4 regions of the Kitasatospora sp. NPDC058190 genome follow, and region 3 is predicted to be linked to each of the others. Evidence: riboswitches for the same ligand, from Rfam matches in the RefSeq annotation. Region 3 holds a riboswitch; each other region holds the start of a gene.

Region 1 (4,713 bases), on a different contig from region 3:
GGCCGGGGACATCGTGGAGAAGCTGGTGTACCGCCACCCGCACGTGTTCGGGGACGTCGAGGCCGAGGGCGCCGCCGAGGTGGAGGCGAACTGGGAGCAGCTGAAGGCGGCGGAGAAGACGGACCGGGAGTCGGTGCTGGACGGCGTGCCGGCCGGGCTGCCGGCGCTGGCGTACGCGGCGAAGCTGGTGTCCCGGGTGCGCCGGGCGGGGTTCGAGGGCGTGCCGGACGAGCCGTACGAGCTGCCGGCGGAGCTGACCACGGAGTCGGCGGGCCGGTTGCTGCTGGCGGTGGCGCAGCGGGCGCACGACGCCGGGGTGGACGTGGACGCGGCGCTGCGCTCGGCCGCGCGGGGCTACCGGGACGCGGTGCGCGCGGCCGAGGGGCTCAAGCCGGAGTAGCGGCTCAGGCCGCCGTGGCGGTGTGCCCGGTCGGGCGCCGCTGCGGCGGGACGAGCTCGCCGATGGCCTCGCCGACCAGGGCGAGGAGTTCGGCGAGGCGCTCAAGGTCGAGGTGGTCGGGCAGGTCGGCGAGGGAGACGACCCGTTCGCCGTTCGGGCCGGCGACGCAGAAGAGGTCGATCGGACCGAGGTGCTTCTCGGCGGTGTCGACCAGGGCGGCGACGTCGCTGGGGCGGCGGATGTCAGCGGCGACGCCGACGACGGGGCAGCCCGGCCGGTCGAGTTCGGCGGCGAGGTCCTCGGCGACACCGACGTGGGTGTCGGCGATCAGCATCCCGGCGGCGCCGGCCGCGGTGAACCGGCGGGCGAGGCCGGCTCCCGAACCGCCGTCGAGTACCGCGATGACGACGACTGCCCCGCTGACCCGCATGGTCTGCTCCTCCCTGTGGGCGACACCGCACCGGCGCCCACGCACACTGCGGAGGATCGTAGGCACGACCTGACCCTCCGCAACAGGGATTACCCCGCAGGTGACCAGACTCACGCCTGCCACCCGGCCAAGAGCTGTCCAAGAGCTGTCCACGGACCGTCCACCGGCCGTCCACGGAGCGTTGGTGACCCGCTCGCGCGCCGTTCGCGACGTGTTGACGGTCGGGAACGGTCAGGACGCGCCCGACCCAGCGGTTACGGTCGACCCATGCCTGCTCAGCCCGACGCCGCCCAGCCCGCCCCGCAGCTCTTCACCTGGGAGTTCGCCGCCGACCCGTACCCGGCCTACGCCTGGCTGCGCGAGCACGCCCCGGTGCACCGCACCAGGCTGCCGAGCGGCGTGGAGGCCTGGCTGGTGACGCGGTACGCGGACGCCCGGCAGGCGCTGGCGGACAGTCGGCTGTCGAAGAACCCGGCACACCACAGCGAGCAGGCGCACCGCACCGGCCGGGTGGGCATCCCGGGGGAGCGGCAGGCGGACCTGATGACCCACCTGCTGAACATCGACCCGCCGGACCACACCCGGTTGCGCCGGCTGGTGTCCAAGGCGTTCACGCCGCGCCGGGTGGCCGAGTTCGAGCCGCGGGTGCAGCAGCTCACCGACCGACTGATCGACGGTTTCGCGCAGCGCGGCTCGGCGGACCTGATCCACGAGTTCGCCTTCCCGCTCCCCATCTACGCGATCTGCGACATGCTGGGCGTGCCGGCCGAGGACCAGGACGACTTCCGTGACTGGGCCGGGATGATGATCCGCCACGGCGGGGGCCAACGCGGCGGCGTGGGGCGGGCGGTGAAGCGGATGCGGGCGTACCTGCTGGAGCTGATCCACCGCAAGCGGGCCGATCTCGGTGACGACCTGATCTCCGGCCTGATCAGGGCCAGTGACCACGGCGAGCACCTGACCGAGAACGAGGCGGCCGCGATGGCCTTCATCCTGCTGTTCGCCGGTTTCGAGACGACCGTCAACCTGATCGGCAACGGGACGTACGCGCTGCTGCGCAACCCGGGGCAGCGGGCGCTGCTGCAGGAGTCGGTGGTGCGCGGGGAGACCGCGCTGCTGGAGACCGGGATCGAGGAACTCCTGCGCTACGACGGGCCGGTGGAGCTGGCGACCTGGCGGTTCGCGACCAGGCCGCTGACCATCGGCGGGGTGGACATCCCGGTGGGCGATCCGGTGCTGGTGGTGCTGGCGGCGGCGGACCGCGACCCGGCCCGGTTCGCGGACGAGAACACCCTCGACCTGGCCCGAACCGACAATCCCCACCTGGGGTTCGGGCACGGCATCCACTACTGCATCGGCGCCCCGCTGGCCCGGCTCGAAGGACGCGCCGCGCTGGCCACGCTGCTTTCCCGACTGCCCGATCTGCGACTGGCCGAAACTCCGGAGAATCTCCGGTGGCGGGGTGGCCTGATCATGCGTGGATTGCGCGAACTTCCGGTCGAATTCAGTCCCGAGATCCGGTCTCCGCACGCCCTTCCTGAGGCTCCGACACGCTGACTTGGCGTCGGTGACGCGCTCCTGATGGCGGTGTGAACACCCATCAATCCGGACAAACAGGCGCAGTTGGTAGGCGATTGATCACGTGCCGTAATTCCGGTGTGATGTCGACGATATGAGCTTGTGATTGGTCTGAGGATCTGTCTAGTCTCCCTGGAGTTCGCAGCTGCGGACCTCGTGCGCGGAACGCCGAATCCTGCCCGCCGCGCCACGGGAAACCGACCAGACCCTTGGGCAGGGGCGGGGGAACCAGGTTTGTTGCCGTCCTCCACGGCTTGGGGTGAAGCCGCCCGAGCGGAACGTTTCCGCACGTGGCGGCCGGGCCACCTCCCGGTCCGAACCCGACAGCTCACCTCGCAGGCGTGCGGAGAGGGACCCTTCATGCTGTTCGTTGGAACTGGCCGTCACCGTCGTCGCACCCAGGCCGAGAAGGCCATCGCCGTCGCCGGTGTGGCCGGCGTCGGACTCGCGATGCCGCTCCTCGCCGCCACCGGCGCCTCCGCCGCCCCGGCCTCCTCCTGGGACTCCGTCGCCCAGTGCGAGAGCGGCGGCGACTGGAGCATCAACACCGGCAACGGCTTCTACGGCGGCCTGCAGTTCACCTCCAGCACCTGGAAGGCGTACGGCGGCACCGCCTACGCGCCGCAGGCCAACCAGGCCAGCAAGGGCCAGCAGATATCGGTCGCCGAGAAGGTGCTGGCCTCCCAGGGCCCGGGCGCCTGGCCGGTCTGCTCCGTCAAGGCGGGCCTGAGCAAGGGCGGTGCCCCGGCCGTGGTCGACACCTCTTCGGACGCCAAGCCGCAGTCCGCCCCCCAGCAGCAGACGCCCAAGCAGCAGGCCCAAAAGCCGCAGGCCCCGAAGCAGCAGACCCCCAAGGCGGACGCGAAGCCCGCCCAGCCGTACGCCCCGAAGCACGCCGCCCCGAAGCAGGCCGAAACGCCCGCGGAGCAGCCGGTCCAGCAGTACGTTCCCAAGCACGCCGCCCCGCGCGCCGCCCAGCCGGCCCAGGCCGCCCCGGCCGGCCACGACTACACCGTCCACTCCGGTGACACCCTGTCGAGCATCGCCGCCGCTCAGGGCGTGTCCGGCGGCTGGCAGGCGCTGTACGACGGCAACCGCGGCACGGTCGGCGGCGACCCGAACCTGATCATGCCCGGCCAGGTCCTGCACCTCGGCTGAACCGGTCCGCAGGACCTCGAACAACACCCCGGGGACGAAGGGGGCCGCGCCCGGCCCCCTTCGTCCGCATTCGTCCGCGCCGGGGGGACAAGCTGGGACAAGCAGGTGAACTACCGGGGGGTAGCAGGGCCACACGCTGAGACGGGACCGAGGCCAACGTGGCCCCGGGAGCCCGGGCGGTTAGGCTCTGGGTCGTAACGACTCCGCAATCGTCCTGCCGACAGCACCACCGTCAGCCGGACCCTGCTTCCGCAAGGAGATGCCTCGTGCCGTCCATCGATGTCGTCGTAGCCCGTGAGATCCTCGACTCGCGCGGCAACCCCACGGTCGAGGTCGAGGTCGGCCTCGACGACGGCAGCACCGGTCGTGCCGCTGTCCCGTCGGGTGCCTCGACCGGCGCCTTCGAGGCGCTGGAGCTGCGCGACGGTGACAAGAACCGCTACTTCGGCAAGGGCGTCGAGAAGGCCGTCCTGGCCGTCATCGAGCAGATCGGCCCGGAGCTCGTCGGCTACGACGCCACCGAGCAGCGCCTGATCGACCAGGCCATGCTCGACCTGGACGCCACCCCCGACAAGTCCTCGCTCGGCGCCAACGCCATCCTGGGCGTCTCGCTGGCCGTCGCGCACGCCGCCTCCGAGGCCAGCGACCTGCCGCTGTTCCGCTACCTGGGCGGCCCGAACGCGCACGTCCTGCCGGTCCCGATGATGAACATCCTCAACGGCGGCTCGCACGCGGACTCCAACGTCGACATCCAGGAGTTCATGATCGCCCCGATCGGCGCGGAGTCCTTCTCCGAGGCCGTCCGCTGGGGCGTCGAGGTCTACCACACCCTCAAGGGCGTGCTGAAGGACCGCGGCCTGTCCACCGGCCTCGGCGACGAGGGCGGCTTCGCGCCGAACCTGGACAGCAACCGCGAGGCCCTGGACCTCATCATGGAGGCGATCCAGAAGGCCGGCTACGTGCCCGGCCGTGACGTCGCGCTGGCCCTGGACGTCGCCTCCTCCGAGTTCTACCAGGACGGCGCCTACCAGTTCGAGGGCAAGGCCCTGACCTCGGCCGAGCTCATCGAGTACTACGCCGAGCTGGTCGCCGCCTACCCGCTGGTCTCCATCGAGGACCCGCTGGACGAGTCGGACTGGGACGGCTG
Region 2 (4,713 bases), on a different contig from region 3:
CACCTCCGGGTCGCCGTACAGCGCGTGCAGCGCGTCCACTTCCTCCGGGGTGTGGTGGTACTCGCGGATGGCGAGCCTGGGGCCGGTGAGGCGTACGGGGACCATGGCTGCCGACCCTACCCCCGTCCGACGGCTACCGTTCGGAACATGAACGACGAAGACCTGCGGCTCGCCCCGCGCACCAGGGCCGCCGACCTGCTCGACTGGGCGGCCGAGCAGGACCGCGCGCCGGTGGCCGAGGAGCCGCTGCGCACGGTGCTGGCGCTGCTGGAACTGGGCGAGGGCAGGATGCACGACGGCTGGCCCGAACTGACCTCCAACGCGGTGGAGCACCTGCTGTACGAGCGGCTCCACCTCTACGTCCAACCCGCCCCGGAAGCGGACCCGCTCGCGTACGGCGACGCCGTACGGCTGCTGGTCGACCACCAGCGGGCGGCGAAGCGGCTCAACGCCAAGCGCCAGGAGCGGCTGCACGCCGAGGCCGAGTGGCAGGGCGAGGTCGCGGCCGGACTGCTGCGCCGCGCCGACCTGGTCACCTGGCCGCGGCTGTACGCGGTGCTGCTGCACGCCCACGGGGTGGACACCACGGACGGGGCGGCGGTGCGGGACTGGCTGGCCGGCTTCGCCGGGCTCGGCGAGGAGGAGCGGCTGGCCGGGTTCGAGGCGCTGGTGCCGACCGGCTGGCTGGACGAACCGGACGAGCAGGGCTGGGGACCGGGCCGGGTGCTGTCGGTCGGCATGGCCACCGACGGCGCGCGGCGGCTGCTGGAACAGGGCCTGATGCGGCGCAGCTACCGCAACCTGGCCGAGCTGAACGCGCTGGGACGGCCGATGCCGGACGAACTGGCCGGGGACTTCGGGGAGTTCGAGACGGCGGCGGCCGAGGTGGCGCTCGACCTGATCGGCGAGTGGACGGTGCCGGGGCTGCCGCGGCTGCTGGTCGAGGAGTTCCCGGAGCTCGCGCCGGAGCCGGGGGCGGAGGAGATCGACGCCTACCTGGCGCAGCTGCCGGCGGAGTCGGCGCAGTGATCGGCCGAGGGCCCCGGGTGTCCGGGGCCCTCGGGCGTCGCGTCAGGGCTCCCGGTTCTCGTCGGGGGCTCCCGTCAGGGGGTGAGGCCGCGCTGCTGGAGCCAGGTCTCCGGGTCGACCGGGGCGCCGCCGCCCGGGCGGACCTCCAAGTGCAGGTGCGGGCCGGTGACGTTGCCGGTCGCGCCGACCTTGCCGATCTGCTGGCCGGAACCGACCGCACCGGAGCCCTTGATGATCGAGGAGAGGTGGCAGTACCAGATCTCGGTGCCGTCGGGCAGGGTCTCGACGATCCGGTAGCCGTACGCGCCGGACCAGCCGGCCGAGGTGATGGTGCCCTGGCCCACCGCGTAGACCGGGGTGCCGGTGTCGGCGGCGAAGTCCAGCCCGGTGTGCAGGTGGGCCCAGTAGCGGGCGCTCTGGCCGTAGTGGGCGGAGAGGTTGTAGTCCTTCACCGGCAGGGTGAGGGCGGCGGCCTTGGCGCGCTCGGCCTCGTCGGCGGCGCGCTTGGCGTCGGCCTCCTTGGTGGCGGCCTTCGCCTCGGCCTCCTGCGCGGCCTGCAGGCGGGCGCTCTCCTCGGCGGCGGTGCGCTGGCTGTCGGCCTGCTGCTGGATGCGGGCGGCGAGCGCGAGGCCGGGGTCGGCGGCGAGGGTGACCGGGGCCTCGTCCGCGGCCTCGACGGCGGGCGCGGCGGCCGGGGTGGCGGAGGCGAAACCGGTGGCACCCAGGGTGGCGGCGACGGCGGTGACGCCGAGCAGCGGGGAGGCCCCGCGGGTCTGACGCGGCATCCGGTGGCGGTTGGCCTCGGCCTCCGGGGCGAAGTCGTCGGTGCCGAGCGACTCGGTTCCGTCCGGGCCGGGGGGGTCGAGGAGCTGGGTACCGGCTGCGGGGCCGGCCGGGTGTGCCGGGGTGTGCGTCGACGCCACGGAGGCGCGCTCCTTTCCTTCCTTCGCGCCTACCGGGTTAGCTGACGGGTTCGGAGCAGGAAGGTCTCCTACGGCCGGGCCGGGGCCCCGCCGATTCACCCCAGGGAACGTGGTTCCCCGGCTCCCTGACCTGCCCGGAGGCCGGTCGGCGGGATTAGGCGACGGCGCACGGTGCCGTCTGGGTACGGCATTGACGACCGCGCTGCGTTATCAAACGTTAATCCTAGGAGGCCCTGATTCCAAGCCATCCGTCCGGGACGGCTGGGGGCCAGGTGACCGGACGCCGACGAACGATCCGTCGTTCGCCCAGCCCATCTGAGTACTCCTACTCATGTGCGGCCCGGCCGCGCCGCCGCATCCTGACGGCATGAGCGCACCGATGCAGTCACGCACCACGGCCGCGTACTTCGTCCAGGCCGTCCTCTCGTTCGCGATCTCCGGCTCGGCCCTCGCCGTCGGGATCGCCTGCCTGCCCGTCGGCGGGTGGACCAGGGCCTTCCTCGGGATCGGCCTCCTCTACACCGTCACCTCCGCCTTCACGCTGGCCAAGGTGATCCGGGACCGGCAGGAGTCCTCGGACACCGTCGCCCGGGTCGACCAGGCCCGACTGGAGAAGCTGCTCAGCGAGCACGACCCGTTCCGGGTCGAGGGGGCCTGAGCCGTTCCCGGGAGACCGGGGGAAGGGGTTGACGGCTAAGGCTATTAGCCATAGCTTTATGGCTATCGGCAGCACCGACCCCGTGGAGGACCACCGTGAACGGCACCATCACCCCGAGCACCCAGTACCTCGACGTCCCCGGCGGCCGGATCGCCTTCGACGACACCCGGCAGGGCGACGGCACCCCCGTCGTCCTGCTCCCCGGAATGCTCGACAGCCGCCGCGCCTACCGGCACCTGCACCCGCTGCTCGCCACCGCCGGGCGCCGGGTCATCACCATGGACGTGCGCGGCTTCGGCGAGTCCTCGATCGTCTGGGACGACTACAGCCCGGCCGCCGTCGCCACCGACGTCCTCGCCCTGCTCGACCAGCTCGGCATCGAGCGGGCCGTCCTGGTCGGGCAGTCCTACACCGGGGCGACCGTGGTCAAGCTCGCCGGGGACGCACCCCAGCGGGTCGCCGGAATCGCGCTGATCGACGCCTTCGTCGAGCACCAGGCCAACGCCCTGATGCGCGGCGTGATGGCCGTCATGGGCAGCGCGATGGTCCACTGGCCCGCCGTCTGGGGCTTCTACCTGCGCAAGATGGCCTTCCCCGGCCCCCGGCCCGCCGACCTCGACACCTACGTGGCCGGGCTGGTCGCCGACCTGCGCACCCCCGGGCGCAAGACCGCCACCCGCGGACACGTCACCGGGGACTCCGCGCCGATCGGCTGGTGCGCGGCCGTCCGCTGCCCCTCGCTCGTCCTGATGGGCAGCAAGGACCCCGACTTCCCGGACCCGGCGGCCGTCGCCGAGCGTCAGGCCGCGGCGCTCGGCACCCGGAAGGTGATGATCGAGGGGTCCGGCCACTACCCGATGGCCGACAACCCGCAGGCCGTCGCCGACGCCCTGCTGCCCTTCCTCGCCGAGCTCGCCTGAACCCGCCGATCCCGCCGAGCCCGCCGAACCGCAGCCGTACGGAGAAACCGAGCCCATGCCCCGAGTAGGACTGACCCCGGACCAGGTCGTCGACCACGCCCTCGCCCTCATCGACGAGCAGGGCGCCGAGGCCCTCACCCTGGCCTCCGTCGCCGCCCGCGCGGGAGTCGCCACCCCCTCCCTCTACAAGCACGTCAGCGGAGGCCTGGCCGAACTGCGCCGGCTGATCGCCGTCCGGGTCACCGAGGAACTGGCCGACCGGCTCGCCGAGGCCGCGGTCGGCCGCAGCGGCGACGACGCCGTCACCGCCGTTCTTCGCGCCTACCAGGCCTACGCCACCGAACACCCGCACCGCTACACCGCCCTCCCCCAGGCCCCCCAGCCCGACGACGACCTCACCCGCGCGGCCACCCGCCTCGTCGGCGTCATCATCGCCGTCCTCCGCTCCTACGGCCTCGACGGCCCCGAGGCCATCCACGCCGCCCGCACCGTCCGCTCCCTCGCCCACGGCTTCGCCTCCCTCTCCATCACCGGCGCCTTCCAACTCGCCGAAGACCTCACCACCACCCACGACCGCCTCATCACCACCCTCACCACCGGCCTCCGCACCTGGCCGAAGGCGGAGGAGGAGGAGGAGGAGTAGGAAGCCGGGCCCGCCGACTTCCTGCGCGAGGCCGCGAGGCACGGAAAGGCAGGCATCGCAGCAAGGCCGAGGTGGCGCACCCGCAGCCACGCGGCCGGAGCGGGCGGAGCGGGGACACCGAGCACGTACGAGGAAGTCGAACCGGCCGGCTTCGCGCGGCAGCGGGGCGCCAGAGGGGCGAGGCGGGTGACGGACCACGCACACCCGGGCCGGGCTGGCGCCGAAGCGTCCGGAAGCCCGGCGGAGCAGGGAAGCCCGTGGAAAGTCGGGCCCGCCGCCTTCCTGCGCGGGACAGCCGGAAAGCCCGCAGTCGAGAGGGGCGGCTGTGCGCAGGAAGTCGGGCGGGCCGACTTCCTGCGCACAGCCAGCCGGTGGGTGAGCCGGGTTCTGGTGCGGGGCGCGTGGGGTTGGGGGGGTAGTGGGGGTGGACGGGCTAGTGTGGCGGGCTGACCGGTGGTCATGACAGGGGACCGCCCACGTTTGGCGGAGGTCCCGATGCCCGCACTGACAGCGAGGGTGCGGCGGTGGTACGGGCGGCTG
Region 3 (4,713 bases):
CTGCACCTGGTGGAGTCGTTCAGCCGCTCCTGGGGCTGGCACCCGCTGGGCAGCGGCAAGGTGGTCTGGGCCATGTTCGAGGCGGAGCCGGCCCAGGGCGGCGGACTCGACGGACGTGTCGAAATCGGTGGACGACACCGGCGCTCGGCCTAGCGCCGTGCGGCGCGCGGCCGGCTCGGGGACGACCCGGGAGGACCACATCCCGGGCCCTTCCGCCAGTTCCTCGAGCCCTTGGACGCCGGACCGCCTCCGGCACCGGCATCCCGCGCCGGGCACTGCGATCCGTGCGTCACGGGCCCCGGCCCACGCGCCGGAGATCCGGGCCCGCGCGTTACAGGCCCCGGCCGGGCACGACCCGACCCGGTACGCCCCGACCCGACCCCACCCGTGGGAGCGCCCGCGGGGAAAAGACAAAGGCCGTCGTGGTGTCAGCACCCACGACGGCCCCCCGATGGTGAAGCGGCGACCGGTCAGACCGCCAGGTGGTCGAACTCCCCGTCCTTGGCCCCCAGCAGCAGGGCGGCGATCTCGGCCCGGGTGTAGATGAGCGCCGGACCGTCCGGGAAGCGCGAGTTGCGCATCGCCACCTCGCCGCCGGGCAGGGCCGCGAACTCGACGCAGTTGCCCTGGGAGTTGCTGTGCCGGCTCTTCTGCCAGACCACCCCCTTGAGGTCGGCGGCGGCCATCCCGTTGTAGGTGTGGTCCGAGCTGTGCGTGTCCTGCGAGTCGTGCATAGAAGTCTCCCGAAGAGCTCCGGAGTTGTCGTCCAGCGCGGCGCCCCGGCACCGTCGAAGGAACGGACCGGCCCCGTACCGGTCCGGCACAACGCCTCACTTGACGCGATGATAGCCGCAGTGCACGTGCATCAGCACGGGACATTGCAGGTGCACGAGGCCTTTTGCCGGCGGCCCCGAACTCTTCACGGACCCTTCTCCTGACGGTACGTAAACGGACATAGCCGACTGAATCGACGAGCATTCGATAACCGGCCGTGAGCGGCCCCCCGCTGAATGTTGATCTTCGAATGCCGGGAGTCGCGCCGCCGTGACCCTCCGTCAGGCCGCCCTCCGACTGTGAGACATCTCACGCGCCGCAGGTGCAACGCGATGCCCCACGGGACACGTCAGGGCGACTACGGGCGTCCACCCGGGGGTTGGGCGAGGAATGTCCGGATTGTAGGCAAACCGCCCGGACCGCGACGACGGAGACACGACCTTCGCACCGCGACCACCCGAAACCCGTACGGCAGCCGACTGCAGGCCTGACGGGCCGATGTCCTACGATCTCCGGCATGAGCACCGCAGCCATCCCGGGCGCGCCACTGCCCGTCCGTACTCCAGGCTCCCGTGCGCGGGGGCGCCACCGCCGTCCCGAGCGCCCCGAGATCCGCACCGGCTCGCCGGCCCTGGTGCTCGCCGTACCCGCGACCGCCGGGCCCGAGTCCCGCTCGGTCGTCGAGGAACTGCTCTCGATCGTCCGCAGCGAGCACGCCGGCGTCCAGGCCGCGGTCGGCTACCTCCCGACCGACGGCGCCGAGAGCGAGGGCGGGGACGACCGCACCGTCGCCGAGCTGCTGGCCGAGGCCGCCGAGGCCGGCCTGGCGGCGCCCGTCGTGGTACCGCTGGTGCCCGGGCCGCACGACTTCCTGACCGGGCTTCACGCCCTCGCCGCCGAGTACGGCGCGACCGTCACCGACACACTGGGCCCGCACCCGCTGCTGGCCGAGGCCGTGCACGTGCGGCTGTCCGAGGCCGGGCTGGCCCGGGCCGACCGGGCCCGGCTGTTCGCCATCGCGACCGCCGCGGACGGCGTGGTCCTGACCACCGTCGGCGGCGAGGACGCGGCCGCCGCTGCCGGCATCACCGGCGTGCTGCTGGCCGCCCGACTGGCCGTTCCGGTCGTCGCCGCGGCGCTCGACGTCCCCGGCTCGGTGGCCGACGCCGTCAACCACCTCAAGGAGACCGGCTCCCAGCGCCCGGCGCTGGCCCCGCTGGTGATCGGGCCCGAGGCGGACTCGGAGCTGCTCGCCACGGCCGCCGAGGAGACCGGCTGCCCGTCGGCCGCGCCGCTGGGCGCCTACCCGACCGTCGGCCAGCTGATCGCCTCCACCTACCTGGCCGCGCTGCCGACGCCGACGCCGGAGGAGCTGGCCCAGGCCGAGGCGGAGGCCGCGGCCGCCGCCGGGGCCGAGGAGGGCTCCCGTGGCGCCCACGCGGCCGCCCAGGGGCCCGTGGAGGCCTAGCGGACGCCCGCCGACCGCCTGTAGCACCGTCCCTCGTACCGAAGGGCCCGGAACGATCGCGTTCCGGGCCCTTCGGCTTGCCGTCGGCCCGCCCTGCGGCTCGCCCTTTCCCGCCGCTCCTCCTCCGCCCGCCCCGTCCACCTCCGGCTCGCCCCGCAGCTTGTCCAGGCAGGGAATTGCGGGAGTTATCGGAGCTAAAAGACGATAGTGCGCAATGTCCGTTTTGTCGCCTTTCGGCAGAAATGCTGGGCGCGTATTCCGGCGCTCGATTCACGCCCACCCCCCGTCGCGACCGGCGCGCCACCGCGCGCCTCCACGCCCCGTCACTTCACTTCTGAAGTGGAGACAATTGCGGGAATCCACAGCGGCATTACCGAAAAACGATCATTTACGATCATGGTTCGTGTCCAATTTGGCAGTTTCCGCTAAACCGTGATGCGCGTCACAGATATTTGCAGTTTGAACTTAAGTCTGCTTAACGTGCTCCCCGTTCGTGACCACACGGACCCAGTTCATCCGCGACGCCGAGTCCTGCCGTCGGATGTCCTGGCAGCGCGAAAACGCATCACGGCAGGAGCGGGGGAACCACAGGTAAGTCGCCCCGGGCCGCTCCTCGGAACGGTCCAGGGCTAGGGGTGAAGCCGCGCCCACAGCGCGGCCGGGCAACTCCAGCCCGAATCCGACAGCTCACCTCGCAGGCGTGGGAGAGGACCGCGTCTTCATGCTGCCCACCAACGGCACCCGCCTGTCCGGCCGTACCCGTCGCGTGATCGCCGCCCTCGGCGTCGCGGGCGTCGGTCTCACCATCCCGTGCCTCACCAACGGCACCGCCAACGCCGCCCCCGTCGCCACCTGGGACAAGGTCGCCCAGTGCGAGAGCAGCGGCAACTGGAGCATCAACACCGGCAACGGCTTCTACGGCGGCCTGCAGTTCACCTCCAGCACCTGGGCCGCCTTCGGCGGTACCGCGTACGCCCCGCAGGCCAACCAGGCCACCAAGGACCAGCAGATCGCCATCGCCGAGAAGGTCCTCGCCTCGCAGGGCCCCGGCGCCTGGCCCGTCTGCTCGGTCCAGGCCGGCCTGACCAAGAGCGGCGCCCCGGCCGCCGTCGACACCTCCGCCGGCACGGCCGCCAAGCCCGCCGCCCCGGCCGCCGCCAAGCCCGCGCAGAACCAGGCCCCGGCCGCGAAGCCCGCCACGCCGGCCGCGCCCGCCCAGCAGCAGGCGCAGTCGTCCACCGACTACACCGTCGTCGAGGGCGACTGGCTGTCCTCGATCGCCGCGAAGAACAACGTCCAGGGCGGTTGGCAGCACCTGTACGACCTCAACCGCGCCACCCTCACCGAGGGCCCGGACACCATCTACCCGGGCCAGCGCCTGACCTTCGGTGACGGTGTCAAGGCCCAGGCCGACAAGTCCTCCTCGTCCACCTCCGGCTCGGACTTCGGCTGGTTCAACCGCTCCCAGAAGGCCGGCCAGGCCGCGAACGGCGGTGCCGTGAACGCCAAGCCGACCGCCCTGACCCAGGCCTCGAAGCCGGTCGCCAAGCCGGCCACCAAGCCGGCCACCAAGCCGGTCGCCAAGCCGGCCGCCCAGGCCGCCACCGGCAGCATGGCCGCCGCGGTGTCCTTCGCCGAGTCCAAGGTCGGCCAGGCCTACGTCTACGGCGGCACCGGCAACGGCGGCTGGGACTGCTCCGGCCTGACCCAGGCCGCGCTGCGCGCCGCGGGCATCAACATCCCGCGCGTCGCCGCCGACCAGGCCGCCGCCAGCACCCACGTCTCGCTGGACAGCCTGCAGCCGGGCGACCTGCTGTTCTGGTCGAACAACGGCCAGAACTCCGGCGTGTACCACGTCGCGATCTACATCGGCGGCGGCAAGTACGTCGAGGCCGCCAACCCGAGCTCGGGCGTGCGCGAGCAGACCATCGCCAACTGGGCCCCGGACTTCGCCGGCCGGGTCTGAGCAACGGCCCACGGGCCCACACGCCCACAACCACGGGCCCACAGCTGACGGACAACAGAGAACAGCTGACAGGTAACAGATTTCAGATAACAGATTTCAACATCTGTCAGCCGTCGTCCGAACGCTGACCACCCGCCACCCCCGGGGAGAGTCTGGTCGCTCCTCCCCGGGGGTTTCGGCGCATTCGCATGGTGAAACCCCGGCCCGACGGGCATGCTGCTGCTCTGCACCCGAGGAGGAGTCACCATGGCCCAGGTCACCGTCACGCTCGACGCGAACCTCGCGATAGACGCGATGCTGCTCTCCGGCACCAAGAGCCCGCAGGACGCGGTCGAACTGATCCTGCGCGACTACCTGGCTCGCGGCCGCCGCACCGAGACCCGGACCGGCGACGCGGCCGACGGCCATCGGCTCACCGCCGACCGCCCGGCCGCCCAGGAGGGCTGACCGGACAGCACGGTCGAGCAGACGCACGCCGACGGGCCCCGGAGAGCAACCACCCTCC
Region 4 (4,713 bases), on a different contig from region 3:
CCGCGGCGCTGGCCGCCGTGACGGCGAGCAGCCCGGCGGTGGCCAGCGCGACGCCGACGGCGCGGGGCAGACGGCGCGGGGCGGGGCCTGGTACGGGACCCGCGACGACCTCGGGCACCGGCTTCACGGCCGGCTCCGGCACGACGGCGGGCTCCGGCTCCGCGACCGGCTTCGGCGGCGGATCGGTGAAAGCGCTCTCGTTTTCGGGCGCGGACAAAGGACTCCCCCAGGGGAAAAGTGGATTTCGCACGCGGACCACTCTCGGATTCCGCTCCCCCGCGGCTCTCCGGACCGTCCGCCACGTGGCTCAGCAGGCATTATGAGAGTTCGATGACAGCGGTGCCAACAAATTCAACCACCGCACTCCCGCCCAAGATCCACAAATCGGACACGCCGTAATCCAAACGCAACCGGCCGACCGGTGTGCCGGGGAAAGGCGGTGGGTCTTCGCGGGCGAACCGGTTCACCGCCCGGGCCACAGCGGTCCGGTGACCGCGCGACAGGGAGCCGGGGCACGGTCCCGGTCGTGGCGGGCCAGCGGGCCCCGCCGTGTCCGGCCGTACCGGGAGCGCTCAGGCCGCGAGGGCGGTTCGAGCCGCGGACGGGACGTCGGGCTCCTCGGTGAGCCAGGCCAGGTGCCCGTCGGGGCGCACGAGGGCCGCGGTGACGTCGTGCCAGGCGGGGTGGGGCGGCTGGGCGGGCCGCTGTGCAGGGTCGGGCCCGGGCGGGCGAGTTCGTCCTGCTCGACCTCGCCGGCGAGGTCGAGCAGGACGGGGCGGCCGGGGCGCAGCAGGGTGAACAGGCCGGTGGTGTCCCAGCGCAGGTCGGGGGCGCGGGTGCCGGTCAGCGGGTGGGCGTCGGGGGCGCCGGGGTAGGTGACCGCGAGGCCGGCCGCGCGTTCGGCGAAGGTGTCGGAGAACTCGCTGACGCCGTCGATGAGTTCGCCGATGAGGTCGCACAGGGCGAGGGTCTCGGCGGCGTGGTCGGCCATCAGGCCGCTCTGGGCGCGGGTGCGAGCGACCCCCGACTGGATCGAGACCGCGGTCGACACCGGGAAGGTCGACATGGACGGCGAGCCGGCCCGCCTGCTCCAGGGTGAGTAGGCGATGCCCCGCGCCTCCGAGCGCAGGTCGGCGGCCGCCGAACGGCACGCCGACACCGTCCGCAAAGTCCTCTTCGAGGCCCGCCCCGCCGGGCTGACCGACCGCGTCCACCAGGCCGGGGCGATCCCGCTGCGCCCCGGCGTGGTGGCACCGCTGTGGGGCGGTACGACGTAGGGCCCGGTGGATCGGGGTCCGTGGTCAGGCTCGTCCTACGTCCTTGACGGACGGGTCAGTTGGAGAAGTCCTGGGTGAGCCAGACGGTTCCACTGGCATCCCGGTGGACGGCGATGCCGATGTGGGTGAACTCGCTGCTGAGGATGTTCTTGCGGTGGCCGTCGTTCGGCGGCGTCTCGTTCAGCATGTCCTGGGTCAGGCTGACCGCCATGGCGGCGATGTCCTGGGCCGAGGTGGAGACCCCGTTGCCGTAGCCTATGTTCTCCCCGACGGCGTTCCACTGGACGCCTGCGGCCGTCTCCCGCGCCCCCAACTCGGCCTCGCCCGGGCACTGGTGGGACATGCCGCAGCCGCCGGCCATCGTCTGGTCGTGGGCCCCGGCGCTGCTGGTCAGCCCCGACGTGATGGTGTAGGCGGGCAGGCCCTGGGCGGCTCGCGCCTGGTTGATCAGTTTGAGGACCTGCTGCACGGCGTCCGAGCTCGAACCGGTCTGTGCAGCCGGGGCGGTCTGCGCAGCCGGGGCGGTGGGTGTGGCCGCGGGGGCGGGGGCGTGCGTGGCCGGGACGGACGGGGACGACGGCGCGGACGTGTGGAACACCGGGGCCGGAGCCGGAGCGGAGGGCCGCGCCGAGTGGGAGCCCTGGGACTCGCCGCCGGGGCGCGCGGTCGCGGATTCCGGAGCGTGGGAGGCCGGGGCGGACGGCGACGGTGAGGCGTGCGAGGCTTCGGCCGAGGCCGCAGCGGAGGGCCCCGCCGCGTGCGGGTCGGCCTGGTGGCGGTGCTGACCATCGGAGTCGCTCTGGTGCCGGTGCTGGTGGTGCACCTGCCACCCGACGTGGCTCGCGTACGTGTGGGAGCCGGGCGCGGCGGAGGCTCCGCTCGCGCTCAGCAGCGGCAGCATGAGGCCGGCACCGGCGATCCCGACGGTGGCGGCCAGACGCGGGGTGTGTCTCCGGCGCGCACGGCGATGCCGGCCGGTACTTGAAGTCAGCATGGGGCGTCCCTCTGCGACGCCTGCGAGGTGAGCTGTCGGGTTCGGGCCGTGAGGTAGCCCGGCCGCACGCAGCGGCTTCACCCCTAGCCACACCCGTCTCGTCCGCGAACGGACCGAGCAGGGCGCGGCGAACTACCTGGTTCCCCCGCTCCTGCCCGGTGCACTGCTCGACGTCCGGCCGACCGGTGGACAGGACTCGGCGTCCCGGCGGCAGGGTCCGCAGGTGCGAACAGGTCGAACGCTAGGCAGATCGACCCGGAAGACACAAGTTCGTATCATCCACATCACACGAAAATTCGGCAAAGATCTGATGGAATGCCACATTGGCTGACAAAGCGCCGCATAAATACATGAATCGGACAACCCTCCCGGCTGTCGATGCCGGTCGCGACGGCCACCGCCCCCCTCGGCGATCACGTCTCCGAGCCCGCCGAGCACCCGGTACTCAGTCGGCGCGGGCGCTGCCGAAGGTACGGCGGTAGGCACCGGGGGTGGTGCCGAGGGCGGCGCGGAAGCGGCGGCGCAGGTTGACGGCGGAGGCCAGGCCGACCCGCACGGCGACGGCCTCCACCGGCAGGTCGGTCTGCTCCAGCAGCACCCGGGCGGCGTCGACGCGCCGGGCCAGCAGCCACTGGCCGGGGCTGGTGCCCAGCTGCTCGGCGAAGCGCCGGGCCAGGGTGCGCCCGGAGAGCCCGGCGCGGGCGGCGAGATCCTCCACGGCCAGCCGCTCCCCCAGGTGTTCCTCGGCCCACTCCAGCAGTGGGGCCAGCGACTCGTCCGCCCGGGCGGGCGCCGGGACGGCGGCGTACTGCAGCTGGCTGCCCTCGCGGTGCGGGGGCAGCACCATGTGCCGGGCGACCTGGGCGGCGTAGGCCGCGCCGTGGTCGCGGCGCAGCAGGTGCAGGCACAGGTCGATGCCCGCGCCGGATCCGGCGCTGGTGGCGACGTCGCCGTGGTCGACGTACAGCACGTCCCGGTCGACCGTCAGGGCCGGGTACTCGGCGGCGAGTTGGGCGGTGCGGGCCCAGTGGGTGGTGGCGCGGCGCCCGTCCAGCAGTCCGGCCTGGGCCAGGACGAAGGCGCCGCTGCAGATGGACACGATCCGGGCGCCGCGGGCGTGGGCGGCGCGCAGCGCGTCCAGGACGGCGGACGGTACCGGGGAGCCGGGCGGCTGCCAGCCGGGGACGACCACGGTGTCGGCCCGCTCCAGCGCCTCCAGGCCCGCGTGGACCAGCAGCGGGACGCCGAGGGTGGTCGGCACCGGGCCGGGGGTCCGGGCGCACAGGGTGAAGTCGTAGTAGGAGGGCAGTCCGGCGCGTTCGGTGCCGAAGGCCTCGGCGGCGCAGGCGAGTTCGAAGGGCGCCTGGGGCGCGCCGAGCAGGGCCACCACGCGGTGGCGGGCCGGGTTCGCAGCGGAGGCGTCCATGGCAGGAATGTACCTGAGGATGTCTTTTCGGACTCTGGGGCGGTGGGGGCGGCGGCGGCCACAGTGGGGACATGAGCGAGAACGACGGAAACGACGGAAACGACGGGCTGAAGACGACGCTGCTGGCCGGGGACGTGGAGCCGGTCGCGGTGGGGCCGGGGATCGTGCGGCGGCGGCTGACGGCCACCGGGTACGCGCGCGGCTGGCTGATCGACTTCGCGCCGGGCAGCCAGTGGCCGGAGGTGGACGTGCACCACACCGAGGAGCGCTACTACGTGCTCAGCGGCGAGGTGATCGAGGGGGACGAGCGCCATCCGGCGGGCAGTTACGTGGTGTTCGCGCCGGGCAGCAGCCATCGGCCGCGCACCGAGACCGGCGCGCGGATGCTCGGGATCACCCTGGGCTCCGCCTGACGGGCCACCAGGGGTTGGCGACGGGTGCGGCCTTGAACGGATCGCCCGCGCACGGACGTGGACGGGAGTGGGGCGGCACTGCGCGCCCATGGGCGGCCACATGGACAGTCGATCGACATATGTCGCCGGACTGCCTATTATGGGCGGTGCGCCGGCCGCCGTGCCGGCGCACCGCCCAGAACGACGGGATCGCCGACTACTTCGGCGACGCGATCGAGGTCACCGCCCGCGGCCTTGCCAACTGCACGCGCTGGACGCCGCCTTCGACGCCCACGGGATCCGCCCCGGCTGGCAGCACCGGCTCGGCATGGACAGCCGTACCCTGCTGCCGGGCATCCCCAACGGCATGGCCACCCCGGTCGCCGCGAACGGGCACTGGGTGGTCCTGGCCAACGGCCCCGACGGCACCGGGCTGTACACCGGCACCACCGACGGCCACGGCGAGCCTCCTGGCCCGGGCCCCGGGAGCCGCCCCGGGCCGCCCAGGCTACGGTGGTGCCGTCGGTGGCGACCCAGCTGTGGAAGCGCCCGTCCATGCCCCGGCCGGCTCCGGCGCGAGCACTACCTCCTCCGCCAGCCTGGCCGGCGGCCGCCTGCTGTGGC

What was found. Region 3 has a riboswitch for cyclic di-AMP ahead of ACFVWU_RS04110 (transglycosylase family protein). Riboswitches for the same ligand answer to the same signal wherever they lie in the genome.
Region 1: it holds a riboswitch for cyclic di-AMP, as region 3 does, so the genes downstream of both, ACFVWU_RS38610 (transglycosylase family protein) here and ACFVWU_RS04110 (transglycosylase family protein) in region 3, are expected to answer to the same signal.
Region 2: it holds a riboswitch for cyclic di-AMP, as region 3 does, so the genes downstream of both, ACFVWU_RS12690 (M23 family metallopeptidase) here and ACFVWU_RS04110 (transglycosylase family protein) in region 3, are expected to answer to the same signal.
Region 4: it holds a riboswitch for cyclic di-AMP, as region 3 does, so the genes downstream of both, ACFVWU_RS15165 (CAP domain-containing protein) here and ACFVWU_RS04110 (transglycosylase family protein) in region 3, are expected to answer to the same signal.

What each region holds. Positions count from the first base shown of each region.
Region 1 is NZ_JBHVVI010000139.1:13,912-18,624, forward strand. Features, by position in the region: gene ACFVWU_RS38595 (MazG family protein) at 1-400, shown strand, start outside; gene ACFVWU_RS38600 (SDR family NAD(P)-dependent oxidoreductase) at 405-830, opposite strand; gene ACFVWU_RS38605 (cytochrome P450) at 1,098-2,387, shown strand; cyclic di-AMP (ydaO/yuaA leader) riboswitch at 2,598-2,764, shown strand; gene ACFVWU_RS38610 (transglycosylase family protein) at 2,769-3,566, shown strand; gene eno (phosphopyruvate hydratase) at 3,833-4,713, shown strand, end outside.
Region 2 is NZ_JBHVVI010000020.1:87,727-92,439, reverse strand. Features, by position in the region: gene ACFVWU_RS12700 (GNAT family N-acetyltransferase) at 1-105, opposite strand, end outside; gene ACFVWU_RS12695 (hypothetical protein) at 148-1,029, shown strand; gene ACFVWU_RS12690 (M23 family metallopeptidase) at 1,104-1,952, opposite strand; cyclic di-AMP (ydaO/yuaA leader) riboswitch at 1,965-2,123, opposite strand; gene ACFVWU_RS12685 (YiaA/YiaB family inner membrane protein) at 2,320-2,610, shown strand; gene ACFVWU_RS12680 (alpha/beta fold hydrolase) at 2,706-3,530, shown strand; gene ACFVWU_RS12675 (TetR/AcrR family transcriptional regulator) at 3,586-4,173, shown strand; gene ACFVWU_RS12670 (PP2C family protein-serine/threonine phosphatase) at 4,669-4,713, shown strand, end outside.
Region 3 is NZ_JBHVVI010000006.1:8,663-13,375, forward strand. Features, by position in the region: gene ACFVWU_RS04095 (ATP-binding protein) at 1-153, shown strand, start outside; gene ACFVWU_RS04100 (DUF397 domain-containing protein) at 471-734, opposite strand; gene ACFVWU_RS04105 (hypothetical protein) at 1,292-2,242, shown strand; cyclic di-AMP (ydaO/yuaA leader) riboswitch at 2,794-2,956, shown strand; gene ACFVWU_RS04110 (transglycosylase family protein) at 2,943-4,208, shown strand; gene ACFVWU_RS04115 (hypothetical protein) at 4,455-4,655, shown strand.
Region 4 is NZ_JBHVVI010000027.1:2,290-7,002, reverse strand. Features, by position in the region: gene ACFVWU_RS15185 (hypothetical protein) at 1-217, opposite strand, end outside; gene ACFVWU_RS15180 (hypothetical protein) at 464-991, opposite strand; partial or broken gene ACFVWU_RS15175 (DUF6192 family protein) at 1,005-1,103, shown strand; partial or broken gene ACFVWU_RS15170 (RacP protein) at 1,107-1,199, shown strand; gene ACFVWU_RS15165 (CAP domain-containing protein) at 1,333-2,271, opposite strand; cyclic di-AMP (ydaO/yuaA leader) riboswitch at 2,274-2,442, opposite strand; gene ACFVWU_RS15160 (helix-turn-helix domain-containing protein) at 2,717-3,697, opposite strand; gene ACFVWU_RS15155 (cupin domain-containing protein) at 3,769-4,110, shown strand.